4 regions of the Pseudoalteromonas sp. MQS005 genome follow, and region 4 is predicted to be linked to each of the others. Evidence: predicted binding sites of a transcription regulator. Region 4 holds the regulator's gene; each other region holds the start of a gene.

Region 1 (4,731 bases), on a different contig from region 4:
TAACTCTTTATTCATAGGAGCAGGTGTTGAACCATACTCACCTTTTAATACGCCAGCGGTTTCTTTGGTGATGGTTTTATAGCGCTCGCCAGTAAGCACATTAAGTACTGCCTGAGTACCAACAATTTGCGAGGTCGGTGTAACGAGTGGAATAAAGCCCAAATCCTCACGCACCCGTGGAATTTCAAGTAATACTTCGTTTAGTTTATCAGCAGCGCCTTGCTCTTTAAGCTGATTTTCCATGTTAGTTAACATACCACCTGGCACTTGGGCTAATAAAATTCGGCCATCAACACCTTTTAAACTGCCTTCAAACGCAGCGTACTTTTTACGTACGTCTCTAAAGTAAGCTGCAATTTCTTCAAGGTGGTTTAAATCAAGCCCAGTATCACGCTCAGTACCTTCCACGATTGCAGCAATTGTTTCAGTTGCTGAATGACCATAAGTCATACTCATAGACGATACAGCCGTATCGAGCATATCAATACCGGCATCAATCGCTTTTTGATACGTTGCGGTACTTAAACCCGTTGTTGCATGACATTGCATGGCAATAGGAATTGAAACCGTTTCTTTTAAGCCTTTAATCAGTTTTTCTGCATCGTAAGGCTTAAGCAATCCCGCCATATCTTTAATACAAATTGAATGACAACCTAATTCTTCAAGCTGCTTAGCAAGTGTTAGCCACATATCCAATGTGTGTACTGGGCTTACCGTGTAAGAAATCGTACCTTGGGCATGCGCGCCTACTTTAACCGCCGCTTTTATGGCAGTTTCTAAGTTACGTACATCATTCATGGCATCAAAAATACGAAATACGTCTACGCCATTTTTGTGTGCGCGCTCAACAAACTTTTCAACAACGTCATCAGCATAATGGCGATACCCCAATAAGTTTTGACCGCGAAGTAACATTTGCTGGGGTGTATTTGGCATCGCCTTTTTAAGCGCGCGAATACGCTCCCACGGATCTTCGCCTAAATAACGAATACATGAGTCAAAGGTAGCCCCACCCCAAGACTCTATAGACCAATAACCTGCGTCATCAATTTTTTTTGCAATAGGTAACATGTCGTCTAATCGCATGCGGGTAGCTAAAAGCGACTGATGTGCGTCTCGAAGTACGAGTTCTGTTATTTTTAATTTAGCCATTGGTATGCTCCTCTAATTATTATTTGTTTTGTACTGAGCAATGGCAGCACTAATTGCAGCGATGTGCTCATTTGGCACACCTTGAGATTTAAAAGATGGTGTTCTCTGTGATACTTCAAGTTCTGGCTGAGAAAATTTGCTAGCCAGCTTAGACATAACTGTCACTGCACCAATCAATAAAGAAAGAAATACAAACACCCCCACCATACCGGTTAGCATTAAATTGCCTGCAGTTGTGAGCAAAGCCCCTATATCCATAATTCTCCCCTGTTCAAAACTGAATACATAAAAAGTCAGTTTATTTAAATAAATATTCACCAATAGTAACAAAAACTATTCTTTTGTCTACACATTGTAAATTGGTAAAACCAATTAATCTAAAAGTAACATATCACCAATAAGGTTAACACCACCTAAAATAGCTTATTTAACCTATATATATAGATGGTAAAAATGTTCGTTATAAACAAAGAATATATAAAAACCCTAATATTCTGTAAAAACACATAAAAATATACCTAATGAGCTAATCCACTAAAAACTGCCAAAGCAAATGTTAATTGGTCTTACCAAAATAACGACTGTAAAAACTATTTATTATCTCATCCGACACCACTGTGAATAAGTTACAGATAAAACCGTAAAAATTACCAACCTAATATAAAGCCAAACTCAAAAAGACAAGTTAAACCATTGATTTAAAACAAAATAAAACACTGGCATATTACTCGCTTATATAAAAACAACACTTTAACACTTAGATAAATCAAGGAGATGACAATGTTACGCTGGACAATTACATTTTTGGTGATCGCACTAATCGCAGCCGTTTTAGGATTTGGTGGTATTGCAGGAGCCGCAGCAGGAATTGCTAAGATCATATTTTTTATCTTTTTAGTTTTACTGGTTATTTCACTTGTCTCTGGCGCTTTACGTGGTAAAAGCCCCAGGTAGATAAGAAACAACGAACTTTTTAAATTTATATACAAGGAATTACATTATGAAATCATCAACACTTAAAGCAGCAGCTATTGGCCTATTCGCAAGTGCATTTATTATGGGTTGTGAAGACAATCATGCAGAAGAAGCCGGTGAACGCATCGACGAAGCCGTGACAGATGTTCAAAATAAAGTAGAAGATGCCTGTGAAGAAGTAAAAGAAGGTGTCAACGCTGAAGAAACAAATTGCTAATTCAGCCCCCTTTTTAAAAAGCGACCATTTGGTCGCTTTTTTTTTGTGTTTAGTATTAGTCGCCAAGTTGCTACCCATTAATTATAAACTCTGAACTATTAATTCTTTTTATGCTGCGCATTTACCACATAGCTTGCTAAAATGATAAAAAATAGCTTTTAAGTATAGATGCATGGTATTTACGACAACCTATAAACTCGATAAACCTTACTTTTATGAATGCTTCGACCAATCGCTGCCTTATAGTAAACGCGCGCAACCTAAATATTTTTTATTAGCACTGCTTGTTGTATTGGGATTATTTGGTATTTATGGTTTAGGAGATCATTACCTAGGTACATTTTTGCTGATGCTAGCCCTACTCGAATGCATCGCCTTTTACTATCGCCGCCCATGGTGGGTTACCAGGCAAATGCTAAGCAGAGCGTCTGGTTCTGAAGTCACTCTCACCTTCGACGAAGACGGAATAAAATCAACCAATCATTACAAAAATTACCAGTTAGCTTGGCACGACATTAACGAAATTATTACTACAGATTGTGGACTATTGTTAAAAAGTAAAAGCGGTATGCAATACATTTCTAAGGCAATACTCGACGAAGAAACGATTGATTTTATAAACAAAAAAGCCACTCAATGAGTGGCTTTTACAAATGTCATAGTTATATTAACTAGCACATTTTATACTATGTTGATTAAGCATTGCCCGGATTAGGGTTAGACTTTTCAGCTTGTATGCGCATGTAAATTTCTTCACGATGAACTGATACGTCTTTAGGTGCGTTAACACCGATACGAACTTGATTTCCTTTAACACCTAGAACAGTAACGGTTACTTCGTCACCAATCATAAGGGTCTCGCCTACTCTACGAGTTAGTATTAGCATTCTCTTGCTCCCATGTTCCAATAAAATTATAAGATTCCGCACAAACATTTTAATTAAAATTAGACTAAAAAGTAAGTAAAAACTCTCAATCTATTCATTTTCTGTTAAAAATGTCTTATGTAATGCACGAACAGCCAGCTCTAGGTATTTTTCATCTATTAAAACTGAAATTTTGATCTCTGAGGTGGCAACAAACATCACATCAATGTTTTCTTGTGCTAGCGAATCAAAAAATAAACTCGCTACCCCGGAATGAGATTTCATCCCCATACCCACCGCTGACACTTTCGCCACATTGGTCAATCCGTCAATTGCCTGTGCGTCAAATTGCTGTTGCTCAGCCGTTAACAAATCAAGTGCGTTTAAGTAATCATTTAAATGCACAGTAAAAGCATAGTCGACTTTTTCAACTTTATGATTAATTTGATTAATCATATCTATTTCGATGCCATTATCAGCAAAAAGTTTCAAAACTTTTGCAAGATGTTTGGTGCCTTGCGGCATTCCATGCACCTTAATTAAGCACTCATCTCGATTAAATGCAATACCCGATACGACATTGCTTGTCACGTCGCTCTCCTCAAAACTAATTAACGTGCCTTCATCGGGTTTAAAGCTAGATAACACCCGCAGAGGAACATTGTGTTTACCAGCAGATTCTACAGAGCGAATATGTAACACTTTAGCGCCTAAACTTGCCAGCTCAAGCATTTCAGCAAAGGTGACATGACTTAAACGTCGTGCGTTAGGTTCCACACGCGGGTCTGTAGTATATACGCCATCAACATCGGTATAGATCTGACACTCATCTGCTTTTATTGCACCAGCAATTTCAACCGCAGAGGTATCGGTGCCACCACGCCCAAGCGTGGTCACGTTGCCCTCAATATCGCGCCCCTGAAAGCCGGCAATAATAGCAATACGGTTATGTTCAAGTTCATGTTTTAAACGCGTTGCCGCAACTTCTTCTACACGGGCTTTACCGAACATGTTATCGGTTAATATATTCACTTGATCGGCTAGTAAGCTTACCGCTGAATGGCCGCGTTTAATAATGGCCATCGCTAATAAAGCAATAGAGACTTGTTCACCGGTACTGAGTAATACATCGAGTTCACGACTACTCGGGCGAGAGTCGATTTGTTTGGCAAGATTAATTAAGCGATTGGTTTCTCCCGACATTGCCGAAAGCACCACCACCACTTGGTGGCCTTGTTGCTTGGTTTTAACAACAAGGTCGGCGACCGCTTCAATACGCTCTATTGAGCCTACCGAAGTGCCGCCAAATTTTTGAACTATAAGTGCCACTTAAGCTTAAGTACGCTCAGTTAACCAAGCTGTTACGCTATCAAGTGCTGCAGTTAAATTTTGTGGCTCAGAACCACCCGCTTGCGCCATATCTGGACGACCGCCGCCTTTACCACCGACTTGGCCTGCCATGTGATTAACTAACTCACCCGCTTTTACTTTGCCAGTTAAGTCTTTAGTTACACCCGCAAT
Region 2 (4,731 bases), on a different contig from region 4:
ACAACCGTCGCTTTTAACTCTACATGGATGGAGAAATTAGGCGCTGCGGGGATGATAAAATTAGCCGCGCGTCAAACTGTGGCGCGTATGCTTGAGCGTGATGATTTTAAAAAGCGTTATGCTGGCGGTCAATCTATCGCAATCCATGAGTTTTTATATCCACTAGTACAGGGTTGGGATTCAGTCGCACTTGAGTCTGATGTTGAACTAGGTGGGACTGATCAGCGCTTTAACTTACTAATGGGTCGTGAGCTGCAAAAGGATGAAGGTCAAAAACCACAAACCGTACTAATGATGCCTTTACTTGAAGGGACTGATGGCGTTCAGAAAATGTCAAAGTCACTAGGAAACTACATAGGTATTACTGATACGCCTTCAGATATGTTCGGTAAAATCATGTCAATTAGTGACGTACTCATGTGGCGTTACTACGATTTGCTAAGTAGCTTTTCTATTGAGCAAATTGCAGCGCAAAAACAGCGTGTAGAGCAGGGCACTAACCCGCGCGATATTAAAATTGAATTAGCTAAAGAGCTAATTGCGCGTTTTCACAGTGAAGCTGATGCGCAAGCTGCTCATGATGACTTCATCCAGCGTTTTCAGAAAAAAGCCTTGCCAGATGAAATTCCTGAGCTGACAGTTAATATTGATGAAGAGTCAATTTTAATCGCTAACTTACTTAAAGAAGCGGGCTTAGTGGCGAGTACCTCAGAGGCCATGCGGATGATCAAACAAGGTGCTGTAAAGCTTAACGGCGAAGACAAAATTACAGATACCAAATTGGAAATTGCAAAAGGCACAACGGCTATTTACCAAGTAGGTAAACGCAAATTTGCAAATATCACCGTAGCTTAAAACTTCGGACATTATAAAAACCAGCTACGGCTGGTTTTTTATGCGAACTTAAAAACGAGAACAGCCTTAATAACTTCAACGCTAATAATAATCAGAAGCCAAAAAAAGCGAGTTTGGTTAAGTGTATTGAGTAGTTGTGGTACGTCATCGGCGTTGGGAAGACGCTCTACACCCACACGCATTTTATTAAAACGCTGTGTATTATAAATAGCAGGCCCACCAAGTTGTACCCCCAAAGATGCAGAACATACACTAAGTAACCAGCCTGTATTGGTTTGATAGAAGTGTCGGCCATAATGCTTAATATAATGCATGCTTTTTTTACTGGCCTTTAGTGAGGCAATTGTCAGCGCGAGTAAACGTATGGGAATGTACTCAACAATAAAAAGAACCAGTTTAAGCGGCATCAAAAAAGAGCTGTTAGGGGCTATATCACTTCGCCACGCCTGTTGAATTAAAGTGATTAAACGATAGGCGAGAGCGGCGACGGGGCCCAATACTAAAAATATGAAAATTACCACAAAGTAATGACGCGCCGTTCTAAGTATGACACTTTCCATAATGGCTTTAATGATCCCGGGGCTTGAAAGTGCATTAACTTCACGGGCTACTAGTGGCTTTAATAATTCGCGTGCTGTCGATTTTTGATTTTTTTTGACTAGCCTAGCTATGCGTATCGCTTTTTTATTCAGGCTACTGTTTTCTAGGCATAAATATAAAATAAGACCTGATAACAGCTCGGGGTAAAAGGCAAACTGAAGCAGTAAAACTACAATAATAAGCACAGTACTAAGTATAAGCGTACTTGCCATTGAGGCTGCTAAATAATGATATTGCTTGGTGTCTGTTTTTTTATAAATACGCTGGCTTATAGCGCTAAAAATAGCAGAGAGTATGTGGTTAGGGTGATACCAACTTACTAAAGGTAAAAAGCGCTCAGCAAGGAGCGCACAAATAAATACAATAAAGTCCAAATGATTTTGAACAATATTATTGAGCATTTACAGCGTAACCGCCGTTAATTTCTCAAGTAAAGCTACGACCATTTTTGATGAATTTATAGAGGCTGTTTCTAAGTATTCTTCAAATGATTGCGGCGACTCTTTGCCTGCAATATCAGACATTGAGCGAATAACAACAAATGGTGTATTAAGTGCAAAACACGTTTGCGCAATTGATGCACCTTCCATCTCTACTGCTAGCATTGTAGGGAAGTCACTGCGTGCTTTTTCAATACGAACAGGGTCGCACATAAACGAGTCGCCAGTGCAAATTAAACCAACAAGGGTTTTTACTTCACTAATTTGTGCAATTGTTTGCTCGGCTGCTTCTACAAGTTTAGGGTGAGCAGTAAAACCTGCTGGCATTTGTGGTACTTGGCCAATTTCGTAACCAAACGCTGTTACATCAACATCGTGATGACGTACTTCAGATGAAATTACTACATCGCCAACGTTTAGTGATGGGTCGAATCCACCGGCAGAGCCAGTGTTAATAACACAATCTGGATTGAAGTTATCGATAAGTAATGTGGTTGCGATTGTCGAAGCGACTTTACCAATACCTGATTGCACTAAAGTGACGGTATTGCCTGCAAGCTCGCCTGTGTAAAAAGTAAAACCAGCCTTGGTTAAAACTTGTGGATTTTGCATCGCCTCGCGCAAAATTTTAACTTCTGGCTCCATTGCGCCAATAATACCAACATTCATAGTGTTAAATTCCTGAGTTTGAATACGGTGATTATACTGCAAAAAATAACGTGGGGTAAAACAAACAAAAATGCGAGCTTAAAAAGCCCGCACTTTATAAACTTATTGATTATATTTCAGCAAGGGCTGTTGATTGTGCCTTTGCTTGAGAAGGAGACAATACCGCAGGTTTATGAACTCTAGCACGCGTAGGTCGTGATGGTTTAGATGCCGCTGGCTTACCTAATTTAAACATAATTGCATCGCGTACTTCGCTTGGGCGGTAGCCTGCCTTCACTTTCATACGAATATGTGGAATACCTGCGGCTTCCAATGCGCCATTAACAAACCAGTCGCGCTGTGCTTTGTGGCCATCTTTATTGGCGTTATTAACTAAGTCAACCGCAGCCACTATGGTCATTTTTTCTTTATCTACTAAAACAAAGTCGAGCTGCTTATTTTTTGCTTTAGCCATTGCCGCACGTTTAGATTTAACAGACAGGCCTTGTTTACAGTCAATCACATCGATTAGTTTAACGCGACTAACAATTTTATATTGATCGCCAACAGCGCGCTCTAATAAATTCAGAAACGCCCCTTCTACTTGGGTAAATACACTTTGCTTACGAGTAAAAGGATAAGGGTTTCCGCCGTCATCATTAAATTTTGACGCAACGACAGATGCCCCAACAACTAACACTAATATTAATAATAAAGCGAATTCCATACGGTAACTCCATAACAACAAATTGACACTGCTTTTCTAAAGCAATTTATGTGCCCAAATAGTTGTTATGGTTGTTTTATTAACGAATGGGGATGAGCACTATTATGCTTTATAGCCGCCTTCAATACCTTTTACGGCAATCGCAACTGCATCATGAGCATGTAAAGACTCATAATGGTTAATTTGCAGGAAGTAATCGCTAAATTCTTTTGACTCTAACGTCGTTTTAATTTTTCGTGCTGCGTCTTCACAAAACATTAAATTTTGACCGTTTAAGCGAGCAAACTCTTGTTCGTCTTCACGTTTTACCGCAGCTTGTACTGGTGTTTTTAGCTCATCTTCTAGTAAGTTTATTAAGTTAACCACATCAAACTGTTCAATGTTATTTGCTAATTTAACTTTAACATTAGCAATTGAACGCTGTGAATGCGGGGTTGCTACAATGCCTTGAGTTGTTCCAAGCCACTCTAAAACTTCTGATTGAGTGAGTGTTTCTTGAGAAAACTTTTCGCTGAATGCGTTTTGAATTAATTGGCGAGCCAGTGCTGCAGAACAGGGGCAAGTTGATGAATAAGTCACATCAACGCTGAGCTCAAAACTAATAACGCCTTGATTTATAGTGCTGGTAAGTACAATGGGATAGCTTTTCCAACCTGCTTTACCACTAAGTAATGACTTACGGCGTAGCGGCAATTCAAATTTAAATTCAATGTGTGCTTTATCACTTAAGCCTTCATGACTGGTGATAAAGGTATCTAAGGCTTGTGCTAAGGTTTGTGGATTGACCTGTTGCTCAGTTGAGAGGTGATCCAACGCTAAAAATAGTCGCGACATATGAATGCCTTTAGCATCTTCTTTGTGTAAATTAACAAAGGCGCGTGCTTTTGCATTAACGGTAACTGGAGCTAAATCAAGAGATTCAAAAATAAAAGGCAGCTCTATATCGCCCATACCTACCCAGTCTAATTTACCTGTTTGTAATGCGGCAGCCGTGTTAGCAATATCTGGCATAGTTTTTTGCATGATACGTTACTCGTTATTTGCAATATTTAAAACGCCGCATTTTACACTAAATAAAGATTTGCTGAAATGCAGCAAATAACACCAAACATGAAATTTTATTGTTTTTGTCGCACAACATGAAAATAGCTGATAGAAAATGCTAAAATTAGCCTTTAACCTTGAAAGGTCAACAGACCCTAAGCATTTAGCTAAGAGAAAAACTGATATATGACTGATTCTTCTTTGAACCCGTGGGTTCGAGTTCTTTCCAGTTCAATAACTCGTTTTGGTGAGTTTAAAACTGCTGCTATTTGCTATGCATTATTACTAACAATATCGCTGGTTTTATCAAGTATGTTTTATTACGTCGCCATAGGCGAAGTAAACTTGGTTGATATACTGGCCGTAGTATTTTTTACCTCGGTTGTTTCTCCTTTAGTTATCAGCATATTATTAAAC
Region 3 (4,731 bases), on a different contig from region 4:
TTATTTAAAAATCGCAAATATAAATTAATGCCTTATATGCCGTTATCATCAAACAGTAACCTACTTTAAAAGCAGGGTGATAAATGTAATTATTAGCAACGCATTATCATATTAATAAATTTTAATTCTCAATTACTTATCCAAGGAGCTAGCATGAGTATTTGGCATCAACCGATTACATTAGAGTTTTGTAAGCAATTAGATCAAGGTATTACAGGCCAAGGGACACTCATGAAAACCATGGGAATAGAGATCAGTGAAATTGGTGATGACTACTTAGTGGCAACTATGCCGGCAATTCCAGAGCATCATAACCCTATGGGTATCGTTCATGGTGGTGCAAATGTGGTGCTTGCTGAAACAGTAGCAAGTTATGCCGCTAATTTTGTAGTTGATTTCAATCGGTTTTATTGTGTTGGCCAAGAGATCAGTGCAAGTCATTTAAAGGCATCACGCAATGGCACATTAACGGCCACAGCGAGAGCTTATCATATCGGCAAACGCAGCTCGGTTTGGGATATTAAAATAACCAATAGCCGCAATGAGCTTTGCTGCGTATCACGGATGACCGCAGCCGTAGTTGAGCGAAAAGGCTAGTAAGTCAATTAACCAAGGTTGAAGTTAAATTACTTTTCGAGAGGGTAAATAGTAATTTCTACGCCTGCACCAATTGCAGATATACGTAACAAGGTATCTGCATGTAAGGCTTGGTTAAAGCATTTTGGCGAAGTGCCAGACTCAAACCCAATATCGAAAGTTCTGCGTGAACAACTCAACCATTGCTTTAATGCATTGCGTGAACACGACTCGATTAACTCACACAAGTGATTAATCGCTTTATCTGGCGTGGTTATTTCACCTGCAACCTCAATGCGAGCAAGTTGACGGTATTCGTCTTTATCATAATGTAAAATAGTTGCGACCTTTTTTAAATCAGCAACTAATACGCTAATATCTTGCTTTGACTCAAGCTCTAGATCTACATTTAAAAATTGAATTTCCGACATTATCTCGTTTTTACCCTCTATTAATTTCATTGCAAACTTTAACGCAGTTTTACCGTTATACCAAATCAACAACGCAGGAATCACCTCATTAACGCATTTTTAGCGTTAGCCTCTGAATATTGCCCACTATTTACTCCTCAAAAACGCCCTCTACAAAATACGCAAATTAAAATTAAAGCATGCCGGTGGCAGTTTACTTTTTTATTCTAGGCCTTAAACTAGGCGCTCCTGTAGTTCACGTATGTGATGGATATGATTCGGTTTATTTTAGCTTTGTTGGCTTGCTGTGCTTGTTTTTCAGCAATGGGCGAACAATTTACGCGGTTTTCGAGTGCCAAAAAGCACTTAATTAATACCCTTCCCGAAAACGCTAAAAGTATTTATTGTGGTTGCGATATAAAAAAACAAGGCAAAAAGTTAGTACCCGATCCTACCCATTGTGGCTACGTGCCTCGCAACACACTAACCCGCTCAGGCAAAGTAAATCAACGTGCATTGCGAATTGAATGGGAACATATTGTCCCTGCATGGGAATTTGGTCACCAGTTACAATGTTGGCAAGATGGTGGGCGTAAAAACTGCCGCAAAGTTAGCGCTAAGTTTCGCATGATGGAAGCCGATATAAACAATTTAGCCCCTGCAATTGGTGAAATTAACGCCGATCGCTCAAACTACCGCTTTGGCATGTTAGCCCAAAACGCGACGCAATATGGTCGCTGTGAGGTTAAAGTTAATTTTAAACAACGTGTTGTTGAACCGCCTGTTCATGCACGTAAACGCATTGCCGATGCGTACTCTTACATGCAAAAAACGTATGGTTTAAAAATTTCAGCTAAACAACAAAAGCTATTTAATGCTTGGCAACAACAAGCTTATGCTGCTAACACAAATAGTAAAAAGCTGTAAGTTTAAATTAAAAGCGTGTAACACACGCTTTTAATTAACCTATAACGCTTGGTGTGGTCCAAATATTTCGTAGTGAATGTTTGAGCTTTGCACACCTAAATCAAGTAACTGGCCTTTTACGTAAGCCATAAATGATGCTGGTCCACACAAATAAAATGCCCCTTCGCTAATAGGTAATGATGCCTCAAGCACCGTTAAATCCATTAGCCCAGTGAAATCACACTCCTCGCCACCTTGATTAAACCAAGTAAATGTTTTTAGCTGTGGATGCATTGCCGTTTGCTGCGCTAAATACCCTTTAAATGAAAATTCGCGGCTGTTTTCACACGCGTGCAAATAACTAATCGCTTGATTTTTATCACCACTAAGTAGCGTTTGCAGCATCGCCATCATCGGGGTTTGGCCAACGCCTGCTGAAATAAGTACCACTGGAGTTGCCTCATTTTTTAAAATGAAGTCTCCCGCTGGCGGGTATAACTCTACTCGTGCGCCTTGCTCTAGTGAGTGTAAATAATTAGACACCACGCCAGGCTTTGGTTGGCACTCTTTTTTAACGCTAATACGATAGTTTTTAGCATTGCTCTTTTGCGAAATAGAATACTGGCGGATCTCTTCATATTCTGCGCCCTCAGGCTTAACTTTAATGCCAATGTACTGTCCTGGCTTGTAGGTAATAACTGCTTTACCATCCACAGGTGTCAGCGTAAAACTAGTTACGAATTCAGATTCAACATGTTTATCAGTAATTTCAAACTGGCGCGTGCCTGCCCAGCCACCATGGTTGTTTTTACTGTGCGCATACAATGCCGCTTCTTCGGTAATACAAATATCAGCAAGTACACCGTAGGCCTCGCGCCACGCATATTCAACATCGGCAGTAAACTGCTCAGGAATAAGCTCTTTTAACGTACCGATTAAATGTGCGCCCACAATAGGATAATGCTCAGGTAAAATATTTAGGCTGGTATGCTTATGATTAATTCGCGCTAGCGCCTCTTTTAACACGGCTAAATTATCAATATTTTGCGCGTACGCAGCCAACGCATTAAATAATGCAAATTGCTGACGACCCGTTTCCTGATTAGTCATATTAAAAATATGTTTAAGCTCGGGATTATGACTAAACATGCGCTTGTAAAAATGATCGGTTACGACCGTACCTGCCTCTGCAAGCAATGGCACCGTGCTTTTAACTATTTGTATGGTTTTATCGGATAACATGTTTATTTCCTATGTAATAACTAACTGCTTGCATTTAGCATTACACAGAGTGTGCCAACTAATTAAACCTATAATATTCAAAAGGTTAAATTAACTCGCTTTACAAGATGGGTCTTTATGACCTACTATAAAACCTGTAAAAATACACTAACAGGTCATTTTGACATGAACCAACAATTCAACCTGACGCAAGTTGCATTAGAACTTGCGCAAAGTACGTTACATGCTCACAGTTTTGAGCAACTTTTAGCCACGGTTGAACGTGTTATTCCCAGCGATGCCAGTGCATTATTAATTCGCCAAGGTGAGCAATTAAAACCCTTAGCCATTAAAGGGCTTATGCCCGATAGCCTAGGACGACGTTTTGATATTGCGGAGCATCCTCGCCTTAAAGCCATCTGCAGTAGTCGTTTGGCTCTGCAATTTGCACATGACTGTCCACTACCTGATCCATACGACGGGCTACTACTGGCTAAAACCGGTGATATTCCAGTGCATGCCTGCTTAGGGTTACCCCTTTATGATAAAAACGCACTACTTGGCATTCTGACCTTTGATAGCCTTAACGCCAATGCGTTTTACGGTATTACCACTGATACACTCAACACCTTACAAACCTTGTGCAGTGCGCACTTTAAAACAGCCCTAGAGCTTGCCCATTACAAACAACATGCGCAGCACTCTAGTGAATTAGTACAAGCGTTAAACCGTGAAGCGCTCAAACGTGATGGTGGTGAAATTATTGGCCAAAGCTCTGCAATACAAACGCTTAAAAATGAGATAAAACTGGTTGCGGCATCAAACTTTAGTGTCCTTATTTTAGGTGATACTGGGGTCGGCAAAGAGTTGGTGGCACGTAATATTCACTTACACTCCGCACGTAAAGATCAGCCATTAATTCATTTAAATTGTGCATCACTGCCTGAAAACCTCGCAGAAAGTGAATTTTTTGGCCATGCAAAAGGCGCTTTTACCGGCGCCCAAAATGCCCGCCAAGGTAAATTTCAGTTAGCCGATGGCGGCACCTTATTTTTAGATGAAATCGGCGAGCTGCCTCTGGCTATGCAAAGTAAATTATTACGCGTACTGCAAAGTGGCGAAGTACAAACCGTTGGCGAAGATGAACTTAAATATGTCGATGTTAGAGTGATTGCAGCAACCAATCGCGACCTAAAACACGAAGTAACACAAGGACGGTTTCGCGCCGATTTGTACCATCGATTAAGTGTTTATCCACTCACAGTCGCTCCATTGAAAGCCCGTGATGAAGATGTTATTTTATTAGCCGGTTATTTTGCAGAAAAAACAGCCCGCAAGCTCGCTATTAAACAGCTAAAACTCAGTATTGAAACGCAACTGCTGCTTAAAAAATATGACTGGCCAGGCAATGTGAGGGAGCTTGAGCATGTGATTAATCGGGCTGCATTAAAGGCTAAACAACATCAGTGGCAGCAACCAATTATTACTATTGAACCTGCGCATTGTGAGCTAAATTTAAGCGCTGTTAACACCTTAGCTCTTGAACACTCAAACCAGCTTGTAATCCCACCTTTAGCAAACAACATTTCGTTAAAGCAAGCCATAGATACCTATACTC
Region 4 (4,731 bases):
GAGGGTAATGTAACCGCTCAAAACTTAGTAGATAACGCCATGATCGATACGATCACCGCCCAGACCATCAATGTTGATATAAAACTATTAACCATGCAATCACAGCAGCCTGTCGTTATTACAGGACCTAATTTAAAAATCACAGGTAAAGGCCTTGAGGCCGATTTAAAAACCGAGGTGATTAAACTTATTAACCATACGCGAACCCTATATTATGACCAATAACCTATTTAAAATTTTAATTGTTCCCTCACTATTAATTGCTTTTAACAGTAATGGCGCTGAACCTGCTGAAGCCCCCGCTGCTAATCAAATTTCAATTAGTGCAGATAAGCAAGAAGGTCAATTAAAAGAAAACGTAGGCATTTTTGAGAAAAATGTTGAAATTATTCATGGTAATCGCCGTATCACAGCTGACCGTTTAGAAGTGCACAAACGCGATGACCTAGGCGATAACAAACAGTTATTAATTGCCACAGGCAGCCCTGCATATTTTGAAGAAACACAAGCTGATGGCACCATAATGAGTGCCAGTGCTAATGAAGTGCGTTACGATGTGTCGCTGCGTTTTTTAACCTTAATCGGCGATGCAAGCATTGCTCAAGCAGGTCAAAAAATAACAGCTAAAAGTATCACTTACGATATCGAGCAGCAGTTAATTAGCGCAGAAAAAGACGAAAACTCAACAGACCGTGTACACACTATTTTAGTCCCTGTTGAAAATAAAAAAGAAGATGATAAAGGCCAACCATGAGCACATTAAAAGCAGAGCTATTAGCTAAAAGCTACAAAGGTCGTGAAGTTGTAAAAAACGTTGGCCTAGAGGTTGAAGCTGGCAGTATTGTGGGGTTACTTGGCCCTAATGGTGCAGGTAAAACCACCACTTTTTATATGATTGTAGGCCTTGTCCCTAGCGATAAAGGCAAAATATCAATTGATGATAAAGATATTACTTTATTACCGATGCACAGCCGGGCGCGTTTAGGGATTGGTTATTTACCGCAGGAGTCGTCTATTTTTAGAAAGCTGACTGTTTATCAAAACTTAATGGCTATCTTAGAAACACGTAAAGAATTAAATAAACAACAACGCGAAGATACCTTAAATAATTTACTTGATGAATTTAGCATTCAGCATATCCGCGACAGCCAAGGTATGGCCTTATCAGGTGGTGAACGTCGCCGCGTTGAAATTGCTCGCGCGTTAGCAGCAAACCCTAAATTTATCCTTTTAGACGAACCCTTTGCGGGGGTTGATCCTATCTCAGTATTAGATATTAAAAAGATTATAGAGCATCTTAAAAACCGTGGCATTGGCGTACTTATTACAGACCATAACGTGCGCGAAACACTTGATGTTTGTGAAAAAGCCTACATAGTTTCTCATGGGGAGTTAATTGCATCAGGCACTCCTGAATACGTATTAAACGATAAAACAGTACGCGATGTTTATTTGGGCGAGCAGTTCAAGCTCTAATATGTGTGTTATTCCACTAAGCATCTGCTAAGATTAATCATACTAATTTAAAAGGATTGTTAGAGATACATGAGGCAATCATTACAGCTGCGCATGGGCCAGCAACTTACAATGACTCCACAGTTGCAACAAGCAATTCGCTTATTGCAACTCAGTACATTGGATCTCCAGCAAGAAATTCAAGAAGCGCTCGATAGCAACCCCTTGCTTGAAGTTGAAGAACACGATTACAGCGAAGACACTGCAGGTAAAAACGAACAAAAAGCCGATAACGATGACTTAACGCTAAGTGCCTCAGCTGACGATAAACCTAGCGAGTATGAGCAAGACAGCGGCGAAGCAATGACCAAAGACACCATTAGCGATGATATGGCTATGGATGTTACTTGGGATGAATATATGAGCGCAGCGCCTGCCTCTTCATCGGGCCCAATGCCAGAAGATGAATCTATTTATCAAGGCTCTTCGACTGAAACGCTGCATGAGTATTTAATGTGGCAACTTCAATTGACGCCGTTTAGCCCTACCGATGAAGCGATAGCTATTGCAATTGTAGAAGCTGTGGACGACTCAGGGATTCTAACCCTTAGCTGTGAAGAAATATTAGAAAGCTTTAACCAAGAAAACGACGGCGAAGATGAAGTTGAACTTGACGAAATAGAAGCGGTACTAAAGCGTATTCAACTATTTGATCCAGTGGGAATAGCCGCGCGTAGTTTACAAGAGTGCTTGTGTATTCAGCTAAATCAATTTGATAAAGACACACCTTTTTTAAACGAAACAAAAATGATCTTAACCGATCATATTGATTTACTTGCTGCACGTGACTATCGCACGTTGATGAAAAAAACAAAGCTTAAAGAAGATGAGCTTAAAGAAATCATGACGTTGATTCATACGCTCAGCCCAAAACCGGCAGACACTATTGTTAGAGAAGAGTCTGAATACGTTATTCCTGATGTGTCGGTTAAAAAAGTTAAAGGTCGTTGGGTAGTTGAATTAAACCCAGATAGCATGCCTAAGATCAGAGTAAATAGCCAATATGCAGCTATGTCGCGTACGGTTAAATCAAGTGGTGATAGCCAGTTTATTCGCTCGCACTTACAAGAGGCTAAATGGTTTATAAAAAGCTTAGAAAGTAGAAATGACACGCTACTTAAAGTAACCAACTGTATTGTGCAGCAGCAACAGGCCTTTTTTGAACACGGTCCTGAGGCTATGAAGCCTATGGTGCTTAACGATGTGGCTGAAATGGTGGAAATGCACGAGTCGACTATATCGCGTGTTACTACGCAAAAATACATGCATACACCACGTGGCATTTTTGAGCTTAAATATTTCTTTTCAAGCCATGTAAGTACTGAAAATGGTGGCGAATGTTCATCAACAGCAATACGTGCATTAATTAAAAAATTAATCGCTGCAGAAAACTCAGCTAAACCATTGAGTGATAGTAAAATTGCAGATATATTGGCAGAGCAAGGAATTAAAGTAGCGAGGAGAACCATTGCAAAATATCGCGAATCTCTAGCTATTCCCCCGTCTAATCAACGTAAAAGTTTGATTTAAGGCGTACAACAAAGAGGAAAATGTTTATGCAACTGAATTTAACTGGTCGCCATGTAGATATTACCGACTCGCTTAGAGACTACGTAAATAGTAAATTTTCGAAGTTACAGAGGCACACTGATCACATAACGAATGTGCACGTTATTCTCGATGTAGAAAAACTAAACCAAAAAGCTGAAGCAACCGTTCATGTTAGTGGCGCTGAGATTTTTGCCTCTACTGAGCATCAAGATATGTATGCCGCTATAGACTCGCTCATTGACAAGCTAGATCGTCAAGTAATTAAACACAAAGAGAAACTTGCTCGACACTAACACTATGAAACTAAGCTCACTTATCTGTCAGGACTGCAGTAAAGCTGCGGTCCTTTTTAATAGTAAAAAAAGAATTTTAGAATTTATCAGTGAATTGGCTCACAATAAGCTGCCCTATTTAACACAACAAGATATTCTTAATGCATTAACTGCAAGAGAAAAGCTTGGAAGTACAGGCATTGGTCGAGGCATTGCTATTCCACATGGTCGCATGAGTGGTGCTCAAGAGCCCCTTGCTTTGATTTTAGTGAGCGAAACAGCTATTAATTTTGATGCGATTGATAACCGACCGGTTGACATTTTTGTCGCGTTAATTGTTCCCGATGGCGATAATCAGCAGCATTTGAAGACGCTAGCCACGATTGCTGATAAGCTCAATGATAAAGAATTTTGTAAACAGTTACGCGCCGCCAAATCGGATAGCGAACTGTATCAGGTTATCGTCAGTCAATCGTAGTAATAAAGAAAGGTGATAAATGGAATTAATAATTATAAGCGGTCGTTCAGGCTCAGGTAAATCTGTGGCGTTACGCGTTGTGGAAGACTTAGGTTATTATTGTGTAGACAATATTCCACTTAATTTATTACCATCATTAGTGCGCAGTGTTTCCGACAGTTATAATAAAATTGCCGTGAGTGTTGATGTACGTAACCTACCTAAAGAGCAACAGCAGTTTAATGAAATCATTGAATATTTACCTGGTTTTACTAAACCAACGGTATTTTATTTAGACAGTGACGATCAAACATTAATAAAACGTTTTTCAGAAACGCGACGTCTCCACCCTTTATCTATTGATTCTTTGCCGCTTGATTTAGCCATAAAAAAAGAAAAACAACTACTTGATGTATTGATTAACCGTGCTGATTATATGATTGATACCACGGATTTAAGTGTGCATCAGCTTGCTGAGTCTATTCGTGAAAAAATACTCGGAAAAAAAGATAAACAACTGATCATTACCTTTGAGTCATTTGGTTTTAAACACGGCATCCCTAAAGAAGCAGATTACGTATTCGATGCCCGCTTTTTACCAAACCCGCATTGGGAGCCTGAACTTAAGCCACTTACAGGGCTGGACCAACCAGTAAAAGACTACCTAGCAAGTCACAGTATAGTGCAAAAATTTACATGGCAAATTCAAACATTTGTGCAAACATGGCTGCCGCATTTAGAACGAAATAACCGCAGCTACTTAACCATTGCAATTGGCTGTACTGGTGGGCAACACCGCTCTGTTTATTTAGCGCAAACCATTGGTGAAAGCTTTGCAATGAGCCATCCTAATGTAAAAATTCGCCACCGAGAACAAGAATAAAGCTTGCGAGAAGATGTCATGCGCTTAGAAAATACATTTTTAATAAAAAACAA

What was found. Region 4 encodes sigma-54, which starts transcription at its own class of promoters, with help from an activator protein. Its sites were predicted from a motif close to GTTGGCACGNNNNTNGNNT; they were not measured.
Region 1: the regulator sigma-54 is predicted to act here: its motif matches at 1,868-1,886, upstream of A9479_RS00640 (DUF1328 domain-containing protein).
Region 2: the regulator sigma-54 is predicted to act here: its motif matches at 3,310-3,328, upstream of A9479_RS00685 (DUF2726 domain-containing protein).
Region 3: the regulator sigma-54 is predicted to act here: its motif matches at 3,175-3,193, upstream of hmpA (NO-inducible flavohemoprotein).

Annotation. Positions count from the first base shown of each region.
Region 1 covers NZ_LYRQ01000001.1:124,165-128,895, reverse strand. Annotated here, with positions in the region: gene oadA (sodium-extruding oxaloacetate decarboxylase subunit alpha) at 1-1,152, opposite strand, end outside; gene A9479_RS00645 (OadG family protein) at 1,165-1,410, opposite strand; gene A9479_RS00640 (DUF1328 domain-containing protein) at 1,933-2,106, shown strand; gene A9479_RS00635 (hypothetical protein) at 2,153-2,344, shown strand; gene A9479_RS00630 (YcxB family protein) at 2,517-2,984, shown strand; gene csrA (carbon storage regulator CsrA) at 3,040-3,231, opposite strand; gene A9479_RS00620 (aspartate kinase) at 3,322-4,539, opposite strand; gene alaS (alanine--tRNA ligase) at 4,546-4,731, opposite strand, start outside.
Region 2 covers NZ_LYRQ01000001.1:134,212-138,942, forward strand. Annotated here, with positions in the region: gene tyrS (tyrosine--tRNA ligase) at 1-855, shown strand, start outside; gene A9479_RS00675 (cobalamin biosynthesis protein) at 894-1,856, opposite strand; gene mtnN (5'-methylthioadenosine/S-adenosylhomocysteine nucleosidase) at 1,857-2,564, opposite strand; gene A9479_RS00685 (DUF2726 domain-containing protein) at 2,674-3,270, opposite strand; gene folE2 (GTP cyclohydrolase FolE2) at 3,373-4,293, opposite strand; gene arcB (aerobic respiration two-component sensor histidine kinase ArcB) at 4,501-4,731, shown strand, end outside.
Region 3 covers NZ_LYRQ01000010.1:73,274-78,004, forward strand. Annotated here, with positions in the region: gene A9479_RS05450 (PaaI family thioesterase) at 154-597, shown strand; gene A9479_RS05455 (hypothetical protein) at 627-1,007, opposite strand; gene A9479_RS05460 (endonuclease) at 1,260-1,913, shown strand; gene hmpA (NO-inducible flavohemoprotein) at 1,953-3,134, opposite strand; gene norR (nitric oxide reductase transcriptional regulator NorR) at 3,300-4,731, shown strand, end outside.
Region 4 covers NZ_LYRQ01000020.1:18,411-23,141, forward strand. Annotated here, with positions in the region: gene lptC (LPS export ABC transporter periplasmic protein LptC) at 1-225, shown strand, start outside; gene lptA (lipopolysaccharide transport periplasmic protein LptA) at 215-754, shown strand; gene lptB (LPS export ABC transporter ATP-binding protein) at 751-1,476, shown strand; gene A9479_RS08890 (RNA polymerase factor sigma-54) at 1,546-3,045, shown strand; gene hpf (ribosome hibernation promoting factor) at 3,072-3,359, shown strand; gene ptsN (PTS IIA-like nitrogen regulatory protein PtsN) at 3,364-3,816, shown strand; gene rapZ (RNase adapter RapZ) at 3,836-4,678, shown strand; gene A9479_RS08910 (HPr family phosphocarrier protein) at 4,697-4,731, shown strand, end outside.